2 linked regions of the Aliidongia dinghuensis genome follow. The protein of the gene in region 2 interacts with the protein of the main gene of each other region in a pairwise test. Links are inferred from orthologs where the notes say so. Each region holds a gene or a part of one and is shown on either strand. Other genes may lie near its edges. The genes, in order: IEY58_RS06935 and grpE.

The links.
Region 1: the proteins of grpE (region 2) and IEY58_RS06935 interact in binary tests that used the Escherichia coli proteins (3 or more experiments, as listed by UniProt). The link is inferred for Aliidongia dinghuensis from one-to-one orthologs.

The regions. Positions count from the first base shown.
Region 1 is NZ_BMJQ01000003.1:198,316-208,206, reverse strand. Bases 3,962-6,952 are described here. They hold IEY58_RS06935 (Nramp family divalent metal transporter), read right to left. Parts: upstream 6,134-6,952; coding sequence 4,790-6,133; downstream 3,962-4,789. Other genes in these bases: IEY58_RS06925 (LysE family translocator), read left to right, coding at 6,806-6,952; mntR (manganese-binding transcriptional regulator MntR), read left to right, coding at 6,323-6,802; IEY58_RS06940 (DUF1007 family protein), read right to left, coding at 4,078-4,689; IEY58_RS06945 (nickel/cobalt transporter), read right to left, coding at 3,962-4,078. Outside these bases: IEY58_RS06975 (ion transporter), read left to right, coding at 1-38; IEY58_RS06970 (metal ABC transporter permease), read right to left, coding at 54-923; zinc ABC transporter ATP-binding protein AztA, read right to left, coding at 923-1,708; IEY58_RS06960 (hypothetical protein), read right to left, coding at 1,735-1,902; IEY58_RS06955 (NlpC/P60 family protein), read left to right, coding at 2,097-2,552; IEY58_RS06950 (hypothetical protein), read left to right, coding at 2,588-3,016; more of IEY58_RS06945, read right to left, coding at 3,041-3,961; more of IEY58_RS06925, read left to right, coding at 6,953-7,432; IEY58_RS06920 (undecaprenyl-diphosphate phosphatase), read left to right, coding at 7,527-8,339; IEY58_RS06915 (DUF3419 family protein), read left to right, coding at 8,612-9,856; IEY58_RS06910 (class I SAM-dependent methyltransferase), read left to right, coding at 9,858-9,891. UniProt on the Escherichia coli protein: H(+)-stimulated, divalent metal cation uptake system. Involved in manganese and iron uptake. Can also transport cadmium, cobalt, zinc and to a lesser extent nickel and copper. Involved in response to reactive oxygen.
Region 2 is NZ_BMJQ01000012.1:97,220-107,005, forward strand. The notes cover bases 6,901-9,786. They hold grpE (nucleotide exchange factor GrpE), read left to right. Parts: upstream 6,901-7,964; coding sequence 7,965-8,609; downstream 8,610-9,786. Other genes in these bases: hrcA (heat-inducible transcriptional repressor HrcA), read left to right, coding at 6,901-7,946; dnaK (molecular chaperone DnaK), read left to right, coding at 8,808-9,786. Also shown: IEY58_RS22010 (SirB1 family protein), read right to left, coding at 1-550; IEY58_RS22015 (BON domain-containing protein), read right to left, coding at 567-1,409; IEY58_RS22020 (YraN family protein), read right to left, coding at 1,495-1,860; rsmI (16S rRNA (cytidine(1402)-2'-O)-methyltransferase), read right to left, coding at 1,874-2,689; IEY58_RS22030 (penicillin-binding protein activator), read left to right, coding at 2,899-4,086; radical SAM family heme chaperone HemW, read right to left, coding at 4,105-5,286; rdgB (RdgB/HAM1 family non-canonical purine NTP pyrophosphatase), read right to left, coding at 5,283-5,903; rph (ribonuclease PH), read right to left, coding at 5,909-6,637; more of hrcA, read left to right, coding at 6,888-6,900. UniProt on the Escherichia coli protein: Participates actively in the response to hyperosmotic and heat shock by preventing the aggregation of stress-denatured proteins, in association with DnaK and GrpE. It is the nucleotide exchange factor for DnaK and may function as a thermosensor.

The sequences.
Region 1 (9,891 bases), on a different replicon or contig from region 2:
GCCAGCCCATGCCGCATCCGGCGGAAGCGGCGAAGTAACTGGCGGCTGGGCGATCACGCCGCCAGGTGCGACTTCACGAAATAGCGGGTGCGGATCGAATCGCGCCGGCCGACGGCGACGGAGACAAGGTAGAGCAGGCCGGCTGTCAGGATGATGGCCGGGCCCGACGGCAGGTCGGCATGATAGGAGACGAGCAGGCCGACATAGCCGGCAAGCGCCGCGAGCGCGCTTGACACCGCGGCCAAGGACCAGATCTCGCGCGCCCAGAAGCGCGCGGCGGCGGCCGGGATCATCATGAGGCCGACGGCCATCAAGGTGCCGAGCGCCTGGAAGCCCGCGACCAGGTTGAGCACGACCAGCGTCAGGAACAGTGCGTGGATCGTGCCGCCCGGCACGCCGACCGAGCGCAGGAAGCCCGGGTCGAACGCGTCGAGCACGAGCGGCCGATAGATGAGGGCGAGGGCAATGAGCGTCACGGTCGCAATCGCGCCGACCAGGATCAGCGCCGTGTCGTCGACCGCCAGGATGGTGCCGAACAGCACATGCAGCAGATCGACGCTGCTGCCGTGGGTCGACACAATCAGGACGCCCAGTGCCAGCGACATGAGATAGAACGCGGCGAAGCTCGCGTCTTCGCGGAGCGGCGTCAATCGCGTGACGATGCCGGCCAGGAGCGCCACCAGCAGCCCGGCGCCGAGGCCGCCGAGGCTCATCGCCGGCAGCGACAATCCTGCGAACATGAAGCCGATCGCCGCCCCCGGCAGCACCGCATGGCTCATGGCATCGCCCATCAGGCTCATGCGCCTCAAGACCAGGAACGTGCCGATCGGGCCGCAGCCAAGCGCCAGCGCCAGCGCGCCGACGAGCGCGCGCCTGAGGAACGGGAACTCGACGAACGGTCCGGCCAGGAAGTCGTAGAGCATCAGGCGCGAGCCCTCAGCGCATCCTCGGCCGCCGCATGGCAGGCGACGGCGTTCTCATCCCAGGCTTCAGAGATGCGCCGCGCGGCCGCCAGATTGTCCGGCGTCAGCACCGTCTCGGTCGGGCCCCAGGCGACGAGCTCGCGCGCGATAAGCAGGCTCTCCGGGAAATGGGCGCGCACCTGCTCGAAATCATGCAGCACGGCGATGATCGTGCGGCCCTCGCGGTGCCAGCGCTCGACCAGCGCCAGAAGATCGCGCGTCGTCTTGCTGTCGAGTGCGGTGAACGGCTCGTCGAGCAGGATCAGCGGCGCGTCCTGCACCATGAGGCGCGCGAACAGCACGCGCTGGAACTGGCCGGACGAGAGTGTCGAGACGCCGCGCTGCTCGAAATGGGCGAGACCGACGGCGTCGAGCGCCGCCAGCGCGGCCTCCGTCTCGGCCCGGCCGGCGGCGCGGTGCCAGCCGATGCGGCGCCAGGCGCCGAGCAGCACCGTGTCGAGCACGGTGATCGGGAAACCGCGCTCGATCTCCGACTGCTGCGGCAGATAGGCAAGCCGCGCAGGCCCGGCCGGATCGCGCCGGACGCGGCCGCTCACCGGGCGAAGCGTGCCGGCGATGGTCTTGACGAGCGTCGACTTGCCGGCGCCGTTAGGGCCGATAATGGCAGTGAGCGAGCCGGCCGCGAACCGGCCGCGAATGTGATGGATCGCCGGATGCCGCTCGTAGGCGACGGTCAGATCCTCGACTGCGACCGCGGCGCCCGACGCGGTCTTGGCCGTGCTCATTACGGCTCCACTCATTGCAACGCTTGTCATTGCAATGCCCAGGCGACGCCGAGCCACAAGAGCGCCGACAGGCCGCCGGCCCAGGCGAGCCGGAAACCCAGGCCATGGGCAAGCGGGCTCGTCCCCGCTACCGGTAGCGACGCCCGGCGGCGGACATGCGCGTGATCAAGCCCGTGCTCCGTCTCCATCGCCATGCTGCGGTCCACCCGTTCGATCGAAAGAAAAGGATATAACGTTACATTTCGACCGCGACAAGCGCGCGTCGCGCATCCCACTCGCGATCGCCAGCCCCGGTATCGTGGACAACATCGTCAGGTGGTGCCGCTTCCCGCCGTCTCGACCTTAGCGTACGCTCCGGTGCAGACGCCATCGAAGGACGCCGGACCAGATGCCAGACGATCAATCACCTGCCGCCACCACGTCGGATAGGATCGCCGTTGCGGCCGCCAAGCTCTGGCAAACCAAGCAGGCCGCCACATACGCAACTCCCCCTGTCTCCGATCAAGCCTTCGACTGCTCGTATTTCGTCTGGCTCGCGATCAAGACGGTGAACCCGCTGTTCGTGCGCGAGAGCTCGGATGAGATCGCAAAAGACAGGCTACAATTCCAGTCGGTGACCGGAGCGCCACAGGCCGGAGACATCGTCTACTTCCCGGCCGGGCCGGTACCGTACGAGGTCCAGAAGGGCGTGAAGCGCTCCTTCCCGGCGCACGTAGCGATCATGCTGTCTGCTTCCCAATTCGTCGGCATGCAGTCCGGGGGCGTAGGCAAGGTGAACGTACCGGATCGCTGGTGGTGGTCCCGGAAGAAGCAGTTCCTCCGCTACATCGGTTCGGCACAATGAGGTTGCTCCCAACCCTAGTGGCGGTCGCCGCTGCCATGGTCGGCATCGGCGCGGCGATGGCGGACGACGCGTCTCAGCCCATGTCGACGCCGCAGGGGACGCCTGAGATGTTCGGCACCTGGACCGTGACCAAGGTTCTGTGCAGCGATTGCCAAGGTCGCAAGACGCCGGAGATCGGCACCCAGATCGTTATATCTGACGACTCGTTCAACGACCCGTTCTCCACGAACTGCGCCACGGGCGCATCGTATCCGAACCGTCAGCTCCCTTGGCTGTCCGCAATCAAATTGTTCAAGCTGCCGAAGGGCGCACACGCGCTGGCTTCGCCGAAGGGGACGATCACCGACGCCCGACTCAACTGTGACGACGGCCCCTACGCCCGTGTTCTGTTCATCGGTCAGGATCGGGCGATCTACATCTACGAGGGCGAGGACTATTTGATCGAGCGGGCGAAGACGCCGTGATCAGCTGACGAGCGGCGCGGGCCGCTAAAGCCGCTCCCAGGCGCCCAGCATCAGCAGGCCGGCGAAGCCCACGACCAGGACCGAGCCGGCGATGTTGAGCACGCGCTCGAGCCGTTCGCCGGCCGCCGTCTCGCCGCCGGCGAAGCGCTTCATCAGGCCGCGCGCCAGGATCGACAGCACGCCGATCGCCGAGACGGTCAGGCCCATGCCGAGCGACAGCGACATGACCGCAATCGTGCCGACCAGCATCGCGCCGTTGGCGAGCGCGAACAGCATGATGATGATGGCGCTGGCGCAGGGGGCGACGCCGGCCGCGAGCGTCAGGATGTGGCGGAACGAGCTGTGCGCCGGTGCCGGGTGGTGATGCCCGTGGTCGTGGTGATCGTGGTCATGATGATGATCATGGCCGCAGGCATGGTGGTCGTGGCCGAGCGGAGCGGGCCCATGATGATGGTGGTGTCCCCGGCCCGTGGCCGCACGCCAGAACAGCACCAGGCCGATCAGCACGACCAGGCCATAGCTCAAGAACTCGACCATGGCGCCGTTGTTCTCGATCGCCATCTGGCTGGTCCGGAGGACCAGCGATAGCAGGGACACCACGACGATGGCGGTCAAGCCCTGCAGGAGCGAGATGACGCCGCCCATCATCACGCCGCTGGTCCAGCGGGCCTCGTTCGCGACGAAATAGGCGGCAACAATCGATTTGCCATGGCCGGGGCCGGCCGCGTGCAGCACGCCGTAAAGGAAGGCAAGCGCCAGGATGGTCGCGAAGGCGGTGCGCGAGCCGGTGTCGCGCACGGCCTTGAACTGGTGCGAGATGCGTTCGTTCAGCAGCATCTGCTGGTGAGCCAGCCGTTGCAGCATGCCGTTGAAAAGGCCGGTGACGGGCAGCGTAGCCGCAACGTCGCCAGGCTGCGCCGCTGGCGCCTCCGGTTGGCCCGCGGGCTTGCTCGACAGCGGCGTGCCGCCGCCGCCGGTGAACGGGTCGGCCTTGGCAGCGCCCGCCAGCCCGGCAGCGAGCCCCGTCGCGAGCAGCAGCAGGACGAAGAGGAGCCGGCGCATCAGGCGCCGCCCTGATAGGTGCAGGACACGATGTCGGCGTCGACCTGGCCCCAGCCCTGGGTGTCGCGCCGCACCGTGCCGGGCTGGCAGTCCGCCTTGAGCGCGGCACCGCCGGTCGCCTTGACCGGATCGTCGGTCGCGAGTTCGAAATCCACGTAATATTCCGGGTCGAACACCGCGATCTCCAGCAGGTTCTTGGGCGCCGCCTTGGGCAGGGTCAGCGGGATGACGAAGCTGTAGATCGCCTTGTCGTCGGCATTGAAGCTCGCCGTGAAATCCTTGGGCGTGCCGAATTCGACCGGCTTGCCGTCGAGGCTCATGGTCGTGAAGTAATGCACGGTCGCGAGGTTCGTGAAGGCCTTGTCGTGCAGGTTCTGCACGTCCTTGGCCGTGATCGGCCCCTTCTTCGTCGAGGTATAGTCGGAGCGCAGCATGGAGCTATAGAGCTCGTCGAAGCTCCAGGTCATGCGTACGCCGGTCACAGTGTCGTGGTCGAACAGCACCTCGACATGCTCTTCGATGAAGATGTGCGGATGAGCCAGCGCCGCGGCGGGAGCGCCGAGGCCGACAAGGACGAGGAGCGGGGCGACAGGGCGCCGAAGGGCGATCATGGCCGCCTCTATAGCAGAGCGGCGGGAGCGCATCACGTCCCGCCGCATGATGCGTTTCGGGTCTGGGGCAAAGCGTCGCGCCGCTGGCCGCGGGCGCTCGCTAGAACAGCATGTCCGCAGCGAGCTTGAGGTTGAGCGCCACGATGAGGAGCGACACGGTCCAGGCGGCGATCGACATCATGCGGGAATTGGCGAATGGGCCCATCAGCCGCTTGTCGCCGGTGAGCCAGACGAGCGGGATCATGGCGAAGGGCAGTTGCAGGCTGAGCACGACCTGGCTGCCGATCAGCATGTCGCCGGTTGCCTGCTCGCCCGAGAGTGCCACGACGATGGCGGCCGGCACCACGGCGAGGGCGCGCGTGACGAGCCGCCGGAGCCACGGCCGGATGCGCATGTGGAGGAAGCCCTCCATGACGATCTGCCCGGCGAGCGTGCCGGTCAGCGTCGAATTCTGGCCGGCGCAGAGCAGGGCCAGCGCGAACACGGTCGCGGCCAGCGGCGCGCCCAGCAGCGGCGCGATCAGGTGGTAGGCGTCCTGCAGCTCCGCGATGTCCTGATGGCCGGAGGTGTGGAACGTGGCGGCCGCCAGCACCAGGATCGCGGCGTTGATAAGGAGCGCGAAGCCAAGGGCCACGTTGGAATCGATGGTCGCGAAGCGGATCGCCTCGCGCTTGCCGTGCTCGTCCTCGGCATAGCCGCGCGTCTGCACCAGCGCCGAATGCAGATAGAGGTTATGCGGCATCACGGTGGCGCCGATGATGCCGATCGCGACATAGAGCATGGCCGGGTCGTGCACGATCTGCGTACGCGGCACGAGCCCGCCCAGGACGCCGGCCATCGCCGGCGAGGACACGAGCAGCTCGTAACCAAAGCAAACAGTGATGAGCGCGATGAGGCCCACGACCAGCGCCTCGACGCCGCGGAAGCCCCAGCGCTGTAGCCCCAGCACCAGGAGCGTATCGCCGGCCGTCAGCAGCACGCCCCAGAGGAGCGGCAGGCCGAACAGCAGCTCGAGCGCGATCGCCGTGCCGATCACCTCGGCCAGGTCGCAGGCCACGATGGCGAGTTCGGCGACCGCCCAGAAGGCGAAGGACGCCCTGGGCCCGAACCGCTCGCGGCTCAATTGGGCGAGGTCGCGGCCGGTTGCGATGCCGAGCCGGAGGCTCAGCGCCTGCAGCAGCATCGCCATCAGGCTGGAGAGCACCACGACCGAGAGCAGGGTGTAGCCGTAGGCCGAGCCGCCGGCGAGGTCGGTCGCCCAGTTGCCCGGGTCCATGTATCCCACGGATACAAGATAGCCCGGGCCGCCGAAGGCGAGGAGCTTGCGGAACCAGCCGGCGTCGACCGGGATCCGGATCGACCGATGCACCGGGCCAAGCGAGACCGACCGCGGGGCGAGACCCGGGGTCATCGGTTCGGCTAGGCTGACATCGCTCGGTGCCATGGGCGTTCTGCCCCCTCGGATGAAGCTCGATAATGAGATTATAGCATTGGCTATATTCGGTACAAGATGCCAGTCGTTGAAATAATTGTGACCGACAGGCGCTTGGCGGGCGAGGGCGGCCCGGCCCGCCTTACAAAATCGCCGCCCGCTTGCTAGGATCCGAGCCCGGTAGAGCAAGGAAGTGGCGCAATGGGCGAGGACAGGGAGACGCCGGTCATCGGCGTCTTGAGCTGCGTGGTCGACGAGCCGGAAAGCCAGGCGCGGGCATTCGGCCAGCAGCGGCGCCAGCGCGACAGCATGATGGCGCAGGACTATTGCGAGCTGATCGCCGACCTCATCGACACCCAGGGCGAGGCGCGGGCCGTCGATATCTCGCGACGGCTGGGGGTTGCACACGCGACCGTGGTCAATACCATCGGCCGGCTGCAGCGCGACGGCTATGTCCAGCAGCAGCCCTATCGCTCGATCTTCCTGACCGATGCCGGCCGGGCGCTGGCGCTCGAATGCCGGCGCCGGCACCAGATCGTGCTGCGTTTCCTCGAGGCGCTCGGCATCGATCCCGAAACCGCGCGCGCCGATGCCGAGGGCATGGAGCATCACGTGAGCGAGCCGACGCTTGCCGCGTTCGAGCGCTTCATCGCCGAGGCCGCGGCCAAGAAAGTCCTATAGGTCATGAACTGGCAGCTCGTCGCGCTGTTCGCGGTCACGGAGCTGGTGCTGTGCCTGACGCCCGGGCCCGCGGTGCTGACCATCCTGTCCCAGGCGCTGAAGCACGGCGCCGGCCGCGCGCTCTGGTCGATCTTCGGCATCATCGCCGGCAACACGCTTTATTTCGTCCTGTCGGCGACCAGCCTCGGCGCCTTGCTGCTTGCCTCGTATGAATTGTTCTTCGCGATCAAGTGGCTGGGCGCTGCCTATCTCCTCTGGCTCGGCGTCCGGACCTTCTTCGACCGGACGTCGAGCCTCGCCGTCGCGGCCGCCCCTGTGGCGCGCGGGCGGGCTGCCGGGCTCTTCACCCATGCCTTCGTCGTCCAGGTCGCGAACCCGAAGGCGCTGCTGTTCTTCACCGCACTATTGCCGCAATTCGTCGATACGCAGCGGCCCGTGGCGGTGCAGTTGGTGGTGCTGGCGCTGGTAAGCGTCGTGATCGAGTTCGTGGTGCAGCTGTTCTATGCCTGCCTCGCGGCCCAGGCGACGCGGCTGGCACTCCGGCCACGCTTCGCGCGCCTCACCAATCGCATCGCCGGCACCTTCCTGATCGGTGCCGGCGTCGGGCTTGCCAGCTTGACGCGCGACTGATCCCGCATCTTCAGCCCCGGCTTTTACACTGGGCACCCCGGTCCGGACTTGCTATAGCCGGTCCGCCCCCCGTTCCACCATCTGCCGAGGCGACATGGATCTCCTTCAGACCCTGATCATTTCCATCATCCAAGGCATCACCGAGCTTTTCCCCATCTCCTCCGTCGCTCACGCGGTCCTCACGCCTTTCGCCTTCGGCTGGGACCTGAGCCCGGAATTCCTGAAAGAGCATTTCCTGCCGTTCGTCGTCATGCTGCACCTCGGCACGGCGGTGGCGCTTTTTGTCTTCTTCTGGCGCGACTGGCTCGATTTCCTGATGAGCCTGTTCGACAGCCGCGCGGTGACGGCGCGGCGGACGCTCATGCTGGTGATCGTCGGCACCATCCCGGCGGCGATCATCGGGCTCGTGTTCGAGAAGCTCCTGAAAGGCATCTTCTCCAGCGTGACCTCGGCCGCCTTCTTCCTGCTCTTGAACGGCGTGCTGCTCTATGCCGGCGAGAAGCTACAGAGGCGCGGCACGAAGGAGGTCCAGGAACTGAGCTTCACCCAGGCGGTGCTGGTCGGGCTTGCCCAGTCGCTGGCGCTCGTCCCCGGCTTCTCGCGCTCCGGCGCCAGCATGGTCGCGGGCTTCTGGGCCGGCCTCACCCACGAGGCAGCCGCGCGTTTCTCGTTCCTGCTGGCAACGCCGATCATCCTGGGTGCGAGCGTGCTCGAACTGCCGAAGCTCGCCCATGCGCCGGCCGGCACCATGGGCAATGCTACGATCGGCGGCCTCGTCGCCGGCGTCATCGCCTTCCTCAGCGTCTGGGCGCTGATGATCTGGTTCCGCCGCCACGAGGTGAATGCGATGCGGCCGTTCGCGATCTATTGCTGGCTCGTGGGCGCCCTGGTGCTGGCGCTGGCGTAAGCGCCGGCGCCTGACGGAAAACGAGGAGTCGGATGGCGTCCGTGCGCCGTCCACTCCTCGCTCTGCTTAAGAAACGGGCGTCGGTTCTCCGAGAAAAGTGGTCTTTCTTAAGTAAAATGACAGTTCGGAGACGGTTCTGTGGAGGCTCGGTGAAATCATCGCCGGGCCCCCTAAATCTAGTAGACCGGCCCTGACTTTGCTCCTATTCCGCTCGTTACTCCGGCCCATGGGCACGCTGCCGAAGGGCCCGCAACGAGGGATGGGCTTTCCCGATGGTGGCACTGGCGCGTAGCAAGACCGCAGCAATCAAGAAGGCGGTCTATCGGCAGGCTCCCAGCAAGAAACAAGCGCTGCTCGACCGGCTGTTCGCGCTCTGGTTTGCCCGCTTCGTCTATAACCAGATCTGGGAAGACCCGGCCGTCGACCTCGAGGCGCTCGATCTCCGGCCCGACAGCCGGGTTGTCACGATCGCGTCCGGCGGCTGTAACATCCTCAATTACCTGGTCGCCGACCCGGCGCAGATCACCGCCCTCGACCTCAACCCGGCGCATATTGCGCTGACGCGCTTGAAGCTTGCGGCACTTCGCCATCTGCCGGACCACGAGGCGTTCTTCCAGTTCTTCGGCATCGCCAAGAACAAGGACAATGTCGACCTCTACCGCACCCACCTGGCCGACAAGCTCGACCCGGCCGCACGCGCCTTCTGGGAGCATCGCTCGCTCTTGGGCCGCGAGCGCGTCGAGTTCTTTGCCAAGGGTCTCTACCGCAAGGCGCTGCTCGGCAAGTTCATCGGCTTCCTGCATGCCTTCGCCCGGATCGCCGACCGCCATCCGGAACGCATCCTCGACGCGCGCACGATGGAAGAGCAGCGCGAGATCTACGACCGCGAGATCGGGCCGCTGTTCGAACTCAAGCTCGTGCGCCTGCTCGCCCGCCAGCCGGTCGTGCTCTACAGCCTCGGCATCCCGGCAAACCAGTTCGATGCCATGCGCCAGGACTCGAGCGGCGACCTCGCCGACCTGATCCGTCATCGCATCCGGCGCCTCGCCTGCGACTTCGACCTGTCGGAGAACTATTTCGCCTGGCAGGCGTTCGGCCGGCATTATGACGTGAAGGAGCGCCGCGCGACGCCGCCGTATCTCAAGGCTGAGAATTACGCGACGATCCGCGACCGGCTCGGCCGGGTCGAGACGCGGCTGCAGTCGATGACCGACTATCTCGCGAGCGAGGACGCCGGCAGCAAGGACCGCTACATCCTGCTCGACAGCGTCGATTGGATGGACGAGACCATGCTGGCCGACCTCTGGGCCCAGATCCGACGGACGTCGCGCCCGGGCGCGCGGGTGATCTTCCGCACCGCCGGCGCCGAATCGCCGTTTGCCGAGAAGCTGGCGCCGGCCCGCTTCGCCGCTCTCTTCGAGGGCTGGCACTATCACGAGGCGGACTCGAAGCGCTGGCTCGCCCAGGACCGTTCGGCGATCTACGGCGGCTTCCACCTCTATTCCCGCGTCGCCTGAGATGACCGACCTCGCCGCTACCGGTCTTGACGCCG
Region 2 (9,786 bases):
TGTGTTCGGGCTTGAGCTCGACCGGGCCCGCCCCGCCCCGGCCGACGATCCGGATGAGCTTGCGGAGCTGCGCCGCGTCGCGCCGTTCGCCACCCGCGAACGGGTCGAGGATGGCATGCTCGCCGCCAGCATCGATGCGGATCAGGAAATGGCCGGGGAAGTTGAGTCCGCCGGCTCGCCAGCCCTGGGCGCGCGCGGCGTGGATATAGAGGATGCCGAGCGCCACCGGCAGGCCGCGTCGCCGGTCGATCACCCGCATCAGGTCGGCATTGGCGAGATCGTCATAGGTGGCGCTGTCGCCCCTGTAGCGGTGATGGCCGACCATGACCGTGACGAGGGCGGCGACCCGGTCGGCGAGCGGGGGTGTCGTGACATCGCCGAGCTCGGCGGCGAGCTCGTCGGCCAGCTGGTCGAGATGGGCACGGTAGCCCTCCGGATCGACCTCGGGCCGATCGAGGCGGGCGAAGGCGAGCGCCGCTTCGGCGAGCGGCAGAATCGCCCCATCGGTCTGGCCCAGCTCGGCCAGCAGCGCCTCGGCGCTGTCGCTCATGCCCGAAAGTCCCGTTCTACTGCAGCGGCGTCACCTGGACCGGCGACTGTTGCGCCGGGGCCTGCTGCACCGGAGCCGACGGCTGGCCGTTCAGCGCCGGATCGCGGCTGTCGCCCGGGCCGGTCGCGCGCTGGCTTGCACCCGGCTGGTCGACCCCGGCCTGGCTAGCACCCGACTGGCTAGCACCCGGTGCGCTCAAGGCGCTCGGCTGCGTGCTGCCGGCGGTGCCGAGCTGCGTGCTGCCGTCCTCGCCGACACCGCTGCGGATGCGGATGTAGTTCTTGACTTGTTTCACGTTCGGAATGTTGCGCGCATAGTTCAGCACATGGTCGAGCTCGGTCTGGGTGCGTGCGACGCCCAGGATGTAGACCGTGCCGTCGACGCACTGGAGCGAGTAGTTGGGCGTGCGCACCTGGCTGTCGAACAGCATGTCGCTGTTGAGCCGGGCCAGGATCCAATTGTCGCCGGCCGCAGTGCCGAAGCTCGCACCCTGCGCCACCTGGATCTCGTTGATGACTTCCTTGACGCCATCCGCCTTCCAGGCGCCGGCGACGGCCTGGTCGCGGATCTTCGGGTCCGGCACCTGGCCGGTCAGCAGCACTCGGCCCTCGAAGATGTTGAGATCGACGTAGGACGCGATCTGGCCATTGTCCTTGGCCCATTGGGCATTGATCTGCGTCTTGATGCTGGTGTCGCTGAAAGTGCCGCCGACACCGCGCTCGTTGCCCATGGTATAGCCGGCGGTGCCGCCCGCGGCACCTACAGCAGCGACAAGACAGCCGCCAAGCGGCAGGGTCGCCCCGACGAGCGCCACGAGGCTGAACGCCAGGGACTGAACGCGCTGATGAGACAGGGTCACTGTTCGGGGCCTCCGGTTGGATCTTTCCTTACCGCTATAGAACGGCCGAATTGTGGCGACAACCGGACATCCGTTGTGGCGTCCCTCATGCGCCGATCCGCCAGGCGTCGGGCAGGTGGCGCGGCCAGGTCCGACGCACGATCAAGAGCGCGTCGAAACGCTGGTCGAGGTCGGCCAAGTCGGGCCGCGTCGCCAGGAACTGGCTCGCCGCACGGGCGATGCGATGCTGCTGGCGTGGGCTGACCGCATCGGCGGCCGCGCGGAAATCGGCGCGCGCCTTGACCTCGACGAACACCAGCACCCGGCCGCGCCGGACGATGAGGTCGATCTCGCCCGCCGCCGTCTTGTAGCGCCGGGCGACGATCCTGTAGCCCTTGAGCCGGAGCCACCACGCGGCGATCGCCTCGGACCGGTGGCCATGCCGCTCGGCGGCGCGCCGCTCCCGGGTCATTTGTCGGCCCGGGTCATTTGTCCACCTGGGCGAGCTCGAGCGCGCGGGCATAGACCGTGCGGCGCTTGAGGCCGAGCGCATCCGCGACCTCGCTCGCCGCGTCCCGGACCGAGAGGCGCGCGAGGGCCGCCTTGAGCGAGGCGTCGAGATCGGCGTCACTCGGCGGCGGCGCCGGCAGCGGCGGGCCGACGACGACGACGATCTCACCCTTGGGCGGCCCGGCTGCCGCATAGTGGCGGGCAAGCTCGGCGAGCGTGCCGCGGCGGACCTCCTCATAGAGCTTGGTCAATTCGCGCGCGACCGCGGCTGGCCGGTCGCCAAGCTCCGCCGCCATGTCGGCCAGCGAATCTGCGAGCCGCTGGGCGGACTCGAAGAAGATGAGCGTGGCGCGCACGGCCTTGAGCTCTGCGAGCTCCCGGCGCCGGGCAGTACTCCGCGACTCGAGGAAGCCCGCGAACAGGAACCGGTCGCTCGGCAGGCCGGACAGGACCAGGGCGGCGAGCGGCGCCGAGGCGCCCGGCAGCATCTCGACCTTGAGCCCGTCGGCAATCGCCTGGCGCACGAGCTTGAAGCCCGGGTCGGAGACGAGCGGCGTTCCGGCGTCGGAGATGAGCGCCACCGCCTGGCCTTCGGTGATCCGGCGCAGCAGCACCGGCCGCATGTGCTCGGCATTGTGCTCGTGATAGGCCGCGAGCGGCACGGCGATGCCATGACGCTGTAGCAATTTTGTGCTCACCCGCGTGTCCTCGCAGGCGATCACGTCGACCTCGGCTAAAATGTCGAGTGCGCGAAGGGTGATGTCGGCCGCATTGCCGATCGGTGTCGCCACGACGTAGAGACCGGCCGCAGCCCGTTTGGCCGCGGCAGGCCGCTCGTGGGAAGGCCGCTGCCCCTGAACAGGTTGCTTAGGCGCGCGTTTACTTGGCGTGGGCGCCCGGCTAGTCTCCCGCGGCGCCTCCTCGGTCGCTTCGGAGAATGTGCTTGAACCGTCCGTCTCTTGCGAACCCGGTCCTGCGGCCCTTGGCCCTCGCATCTGTGGTGACTTTCGCTCTGAGCTTGGCTGGCTGCGGTACCCAGACCGTACCGGGGAAGCTGCCGGGACAGCAACCCCCGGTCGCCACCCTGACCGCGCCCACGCTGCAGCCGGCTGTGCCCGCGGTACCGCAGAAGCCGGCCAATTTCGTCGACGTCAAGGGCAAGATCGACGTGGCGCTGCTGCTGCCGCTGAGCGGGCCGACCGCCGCGCTTGGCCGCGACATGCTCGACGCCGCGCAATTGTCGCTGATCGAGCTCGGCGGCGACGACATGGTGCTGACGCCGAAGGATACGCACGGCACGGCCGAAGGGGCCGTCGCCGCGGCGCGGCTCGCGGTCGCCGAAGGGGCCAGGATCATCGTGGGTCCGCTGACTGCGTCGGAGGCCGACGCGGTGAAGCCGATCGCGCAGGCCGCCCACATCAACGTGCTGAGTTTCTCGAGCGTCGCCTCCATCGCCGGTAACGGCCTGTTCCTGATGGGCATCCTGCCGCGCGAGGAGCTGACGCGGATCGCGAGCTACGCGCGCTCGACCGGCATCGATCATTTCGCGGCGATCGTGCCCAACAATACCTATGGCCAGCTCGCCGCCGACGAGTTCGGCCGTGCCGTCGCGGCGGCCGGCGGCACCATGGACGATACCGAGGTCTTCGAGCCTGGCGGCGCCGACTTGAAGCCGGTGATCAAGCATCTGGCCGCCAACGGCAAATTCACCTTCACCGCGCTCCTGGTGCCGGAGACCGGGCCCAAGCTCAAGAACGTCGTGTCGCAGCTGCAGCTCGCCGACATCAACCAGCAGAAGGTCCGCCTGCTTGGCACCGGCATCTGGGACGTGCCGGATCTCGGCAACGAGCCGTCGCTCATCGGCGGCTGGTACGCGGCCCCGCCGCCCGAGGCGCGCGCCGGGTTCCAGGACCGGTTCCGCGCCGCCTATGGCCATGCGCCGGCGCGGCTCGCGACACTCGCCTATGACGCGGTCGGCGTCGCTGCCGTGCTGGGCCGCACGCCCGGCGCCGATTTCTCGGCGGCGGCGCTCACCAACCCGAGCGGCTTCGCTGGCGCCGACGGCATCTTCCGCCTGCGCGAGGACGGCACGGCCGAGCGCGGGTTGGCCGTGCTGCAGGTCGAGCGCACCGGCGCCAGCGTGGTCAGCCCCGCGCCCGAAAGCTTCGGCGGCGAGGCCGGCCAGTAAGAAAGTCAGTAAGGAAAGTCAGCGCAGGAGGGCAGCCAGCACCGCGTTGAGCCGCTGGCGGCCGGCGGCGGTCGCGACCAGCCGGTCGCGGTCGAGCGTCACGAACCCGCCCTCCGTCAATTGGCCGAGCGCCACCGGGTCGAGCAGGTCCTCCGGCTCCAGCGCCAGTTCGTCCCGGAAGCGCCGGCGCGGGATGCCTTCGGCGAGCCTCAGGCCCATCATGACCATTTCCTCGGCACGGGCGTCGCGGTCGACGATCTCGGTCTCCTGCGTGCCGTGGCCATTGGCCTCGACGAGGCCAAGCCAGGTCTCCGGCGCCTTGGCCTGGCGTGTCGCGGTCTTGGTGCCGCCCAGGGTCAGCCGGCCATGGGCGCCGGGCCCGACCCCGACATAATCGCCGTAGCGCCAGTAGGTCAGGTTGTGCCGGCTTGCCTCGCCGGCGCGCGCATGGTTCGAGATCTCGTAGGCCGGCAGGCCGGCAGCCGCGAGCCGCGCCTGGGTCAGCTCGTAGAGCTCGCCCGCGAGCTCGTCGTCGGGCAGCGCGAAATCGCCGCGGGCATAGGCGGTGGCGAACGCCGTGCCCGGCTCGATCGTCAGCTGGTAGACCGATAGATGACCGGCGGCGAAGCCCAAGGCCCGGTCGAGCTCCGCGGTCCAGGAATCGACCGTCTGTCCGGGTCGGGCGTAGATCAGATCGAAACTGTAACGATCGAAATGCCGGGCGGCGAGCGCGATGGCCTCGAGTGCCTCGCCGGCCGTGTGCTGGCGGCCCAGGAACTTGAGTGCCGCCGGGTCGAGCGCCTGGATGCCGAGCGACACGCGATTGACGCCGGCCGCGCGGAAGCCCTGGAACTTATGCGCCTCGACCGAGGTCGGATTGGCCTCGAGCGTGATCTCGACGTCCGCGTCGAGCGACCAGTTTCGGCCGATCCGCTCGATGACGGCGCCGACCGTCGCGGGTTCCATGAGCGACGGCGTGCCGCCGCCGAAGAAGATCGAAGTGACCGCGCGCCCCGGTGTTTGGGCCGCGTAATGGTCGAGCTCGCGCAAAAGCGCTGCGCGCCAGCGGTCCTGCTCGATCCGCTCGCGCACATGGCTGTTGAAGTCGCAATAAGGGCACTTCGCCAGGCAGAACGGCCAATGGACATAGACGGCGAAGCCCGGGGTCTCCGGCCCGCGCGATGCGGGCACCTGGATCATGACGCGAAACAGGCCTCGACCAACTGGCCGAAGGCACGGGCCCGGTGGCTGATGCGATGCTTGGTCGCCTCGTGCATCTCGCCGAAGGTCTGGCTCATGCCGTCGGGCACGAAGATCGGGTCATAGCCGAAGCCGCGGTCGCCGCGCGGCGGGAAGGTGAGCGTGCCCGACACGCGACCCTCGAAGCTCTCGTAGTGACCGTCCGGCCAGGCGAGCGTCAGCGCACACACGAAATGGGCGCGCCGGCTGGCGGCTCCCTTGTCCGTGAGCTCGTGCTCGACGCGCGCCATGGCGGCGGCGAAATCCTTGTCGGGCCCGGCCCAGCGCGCCGAATAGATGCCGGGAGCGCCGCCGAGCGCGTCGACCGCGAGGCCGGAATCGTCCGACAGCGCCGGCACGCCGGCTGCCAGCGCCGCCGCCAGGGCCTTGAGCTCGGCATTGGCGAGGAAGGTGGTCCCGGTCTCCTCCGGCTCCGGCAGGCCGTGCTCCGCGGCCGAACTCACGTGCACGCCATAGGGCGCCAGCAGCTCGACGATCTCACGCAGCTTGCCCGGATTATGGGTCGCGACGATGAGGCCGGTGCCGGTGAAGCGGCGGCGTGGAACGGCGGCGCACATGGGTGTCAGAGCCCGCCCAGGCCTACAGCCGCCCGCTGCAGCCGGGCAAGCTCGGCGATGCCCTTGCGCGCGAGCTTCAGGAGCTCCGCGAACTGCTCCTCGGCAAACGGCGCCTCCTCGGCGGTTGCCTGGATCTCGACGATCCGGCCGGTCGCGGTCAGCACGAAATTGGCGTCGGCCTCCGCGGCGGAATCTTCCGGATAGTCGAGGTCGAGCACGGGCACGCCGTTATAGATGCCGCAGGACACGGCGGCGACCTGGTCGCGGAGCGGCAGGACCGGGATCAGCTTCTGGTCGACCAGGCCCCTGAGCGCCAGGTGCAGCGCCACATAGCTGCCGGTGATCGACGCAGTGCGCGTGCCGCCGTCGGCCTGCAGCACGTCGCAGTCGATCTTGATCTGCCGCTCGCCCAAGGCCTTGAGGTCGCAGATCGCGCGGAGCGACCGGCCGATCAGGCGCTGGATCTCCTGCGTGCGGCCCGACTGCTTGCCGCGTGCCGCCTCGCGTTCCGTCCGCGTATGGGTCGACCGCGGCAGCATGCCGTATTCGGCGGTGATCCAGCCGGCGCCGGTGTTGCGCAGGAACGGCGGCACCTTTTCCTCGACCGAGGCGGTGCAGAGCACATGGGTCTCGCCGAACTTCGCGAGGCAGGAACCCTCGGCATATTTGGCGAAGCCGGGGGTGAGCGTCACCGGGCGGAGCTGGTCGACCGGGCGACCGGAAGGACGTGACATGGGTCTCTGGCTTCTTTCGACGATCCGAATATTCTCGAGCGGGCGTACTCGAATGGGGCGCCAACCTACTCTGCCAGTCGCCTGCGCGTCCAGGATTTGCCGGCATCGATACATGGGCGGCTTGAAGGGGCGAAGGTTGACGCCCGGGCTTGTCGTCCCTAAGTTTCGGCACGCCTTGGCCGTCAGCGGCGAGGTTCCATTGCATTCACTGTCTCACAAGGGACGATCGGCGAGCTTGAGCGACCGCGACATGCCCCGCGCGAGAACGGAAACGCTCGTCGGCATGCTCAACGAGCGTAGCCGGGAGATCTTCCGCACGATCGTCGATGCCTATGTGGAGACCGGCGAGCCGATCGGCTCGCGCACGATCTCGCGCCGGCTCGGGCTCAATCTCTCGCCGGCGACGATCCGCAACGTGATGGCGGATCTCGAGGAGGCGGGCCTGCTGTTCGCGCCGCATACCTCGGCCGGCCGCCTGCCGACCGATGCGGGGCTCCGGCTCTTTGTCGACGGGCTGCTCGAGGTGGGCCGGCTCTCGCAGGATGAGCGCGACAATCTCGATGCGCGCTGTGCCGCCGGCGGCCGGTCGTTTTCGGCCGTGCTGGAACAGGCGACGCAGACCTTGTCGGGTCTGTCGCGCTGTGCCGGCCTGGTGCTGGCGCCCAAGACCGAGAGCGCCTTGAAGCATGCCGAGTTTGTGGCCCTCGGGCCCGGCCGGGCGCTCGTCGTGCTGGTGACCGAGGACGGCCTGGTCGAGAACCGTGTCATCGAGGTGCCGGTCGGCGTGCCGGCCTCCGCGCTCGTCACCGCTGGCAATTTCCTCTCCGCGCGGATGGTGGGCTTCACGCTCGAGGAGGCCAAGGCGGCGCTGGTGCAGGAGCTGGCCCAGAACCAGGCGGAGCTCGACGAGCTCACCGCGCGCCTCGTCGAGGCGGGCCTCGCGTCCTGGTCCGGAGAGCGTTCGGGCGGCTCGCTCATCGTGCGCGGCCAGAAGAACCTGCTCGAGGATATCAACGCGCTCGAGGACCTCGACCGGGTGCGGCGGCTCTTCGAGATGCTCGAGACCAAGGAAACGATGATGCGCCTCGTCGAGGCGACCCATCGCGGCGAGGGCGTGCAGATCTTTATCGGCTCCGCCAACTCGCTGTTCGGCATCGCGGGCTGTTCGATGGTGATCGCACCCTATATGAACAGCCGAGAGCAGATCGTCGGGGCCATCGGCGTGATCGGCCCCACGCGGATCAACTATGCCCGCATCATCCCCATGGTGGATTACACCGCCAAGGTGATCGGGCGTTCCATTGGATAAATCAGGACTCAGTCGACGATGGCAGATAACCCCAATACCCCCGAGACCGAAGAGCTGATCGAGGCGACGCAGCCGGCCGAGACGGGCGTTTCCGCCGAGGCGCGCGTGGCCGAGCTCGAGGCCGAGGTCGCGAAATACAAGGACCAGGCGCTGCGCGCGCTCGCCGAGCAGGAGAACGTGCGTCGCCGCGCTCAGCGCGACCGGGAGGACGCGCTCAAGTTCGCGATCTCCGGCTTCGCCAAGGACCTGGTCAACGTCGCCGACAACCTGCGCCGCGCGATCGACAGCGTGCCGGAGGCCCAGGCGACGAAGAACGAGCTGGTGAAGAACCTGCTCTCGGGCGTGTCCGCGACCGAGCGCGAGCTGCTGGGCGCGTTCGAGAAGCACGGCATCCGCAGGGTCGATCCTGTCGGCGAGAAGTTCGACCACAACCTGCACCAGGCGATCTTCGAGCTCGAGAACACCGGCAAGCCCGCGGGCACGGTCGTCCAGGTGCTGCAGGCCGGCTACACGATCCACGACCGGCTGCTGCGTGAGGCGATGGTCGGCGTTGCCAAGGGCCCGGTGACGGAAGCCGCCGCGGCGGAGAAGCCGGCCACCGAAAAGTCGGCGGGCGAAAAACCGGCTGCGGAGGCGCATCAGCGCGTCGATCGCACGGCCTGATCCCGGTCGAGTGTGGCTTTTCGATTTTCCCTCACGAATCCGTGACAGGAAAGCATTTCGCCCCGTTGCAGGGTCGGAAAGCCGCCCATATATATCGGCGGGCGCCCGGTCGAATCGTGGCGCCCAGGTGAAATATCGGGGGACGGTGAAGGAGCGCTCCTCGGAGGCCCTCGCGTCCTGCTTGTTTGAGAGGCAGTAATGAGCAAAGTCATCGGTATCGATCTCGGCACGACCAATTCCTGCGTCGCTGTCATGGAAGGCAAGACCGCCAAGGTGATCGAGAACAGTGAAGGTGCGCGCACGACGCCGTCGATGGTCGCCTTCACCGAGAACGGCGAGCGCCTGGTCGGCCAGGCGGCGAAGCGCCAGGGCGTCACCAACCCGGAGAACACTTTCTCTGCGATCAAGCGCCTGATCGGCCGCCGCTTCGAAGATCCGACCGTCAAGAAGGATATCGGCCTCGTTCCCTATAAGATCATCGGCGCCGACAATGGCGACGCCTGGGTCGAGAGCCGCAACGACAAGTACGCGCCGTCGCAGATCAGCGCGTTCATCCTGCAGAAGATGAAGGAGACCGCCGAGGCCTATCTCGGCGAGACGGTGACCCAGGCGGTCATCACGGTGCCGGCCTATTTCAACGACAGCCAGCGCCAGGCGACGAAGGACGCCGGCAAGATCGCCGGCCTCGAAGTGCTGCGCATCATCAACGAGCCGACCGCGGCGGCCCTTGCCTATGGCATGGAGAAGCGCGGCTCCGGCACGATCGCGGTCTATGACCTGGGCGGCGGCACGTTCGACGTCTCGATCCTCGAGATCGGCGACGGCGTGTTCGAGGTGAAGTCGACCAACGGCGACACGTTCCTCGGCGGCGAGGATTTCGACAAGTCGGTGATCGACTACCTGGCCGACGAGTTCCGGAAGGAGCAGGGCATCGACCTGCGCAAGGACCGGCTGGCGCTCCAGCGCCTCAAGGAAGCGGCCGAGAAGGCGAAGATCGAGCTGTCGTCCTCGATGCAGACCGAGGTCAATCTGCCGTTCATCACGGCCGACCAGTCGGGTCCGAAGCATCTCAACATCAAGCTCTCCCGCGCCAAGCTCGAGAGCCTGGTCGAGGATCTGGTGCAGCGGACGATCGAGCCCTGCAAGGCGGCGCTCCGTGATGCAGGCCTGAAGGCCT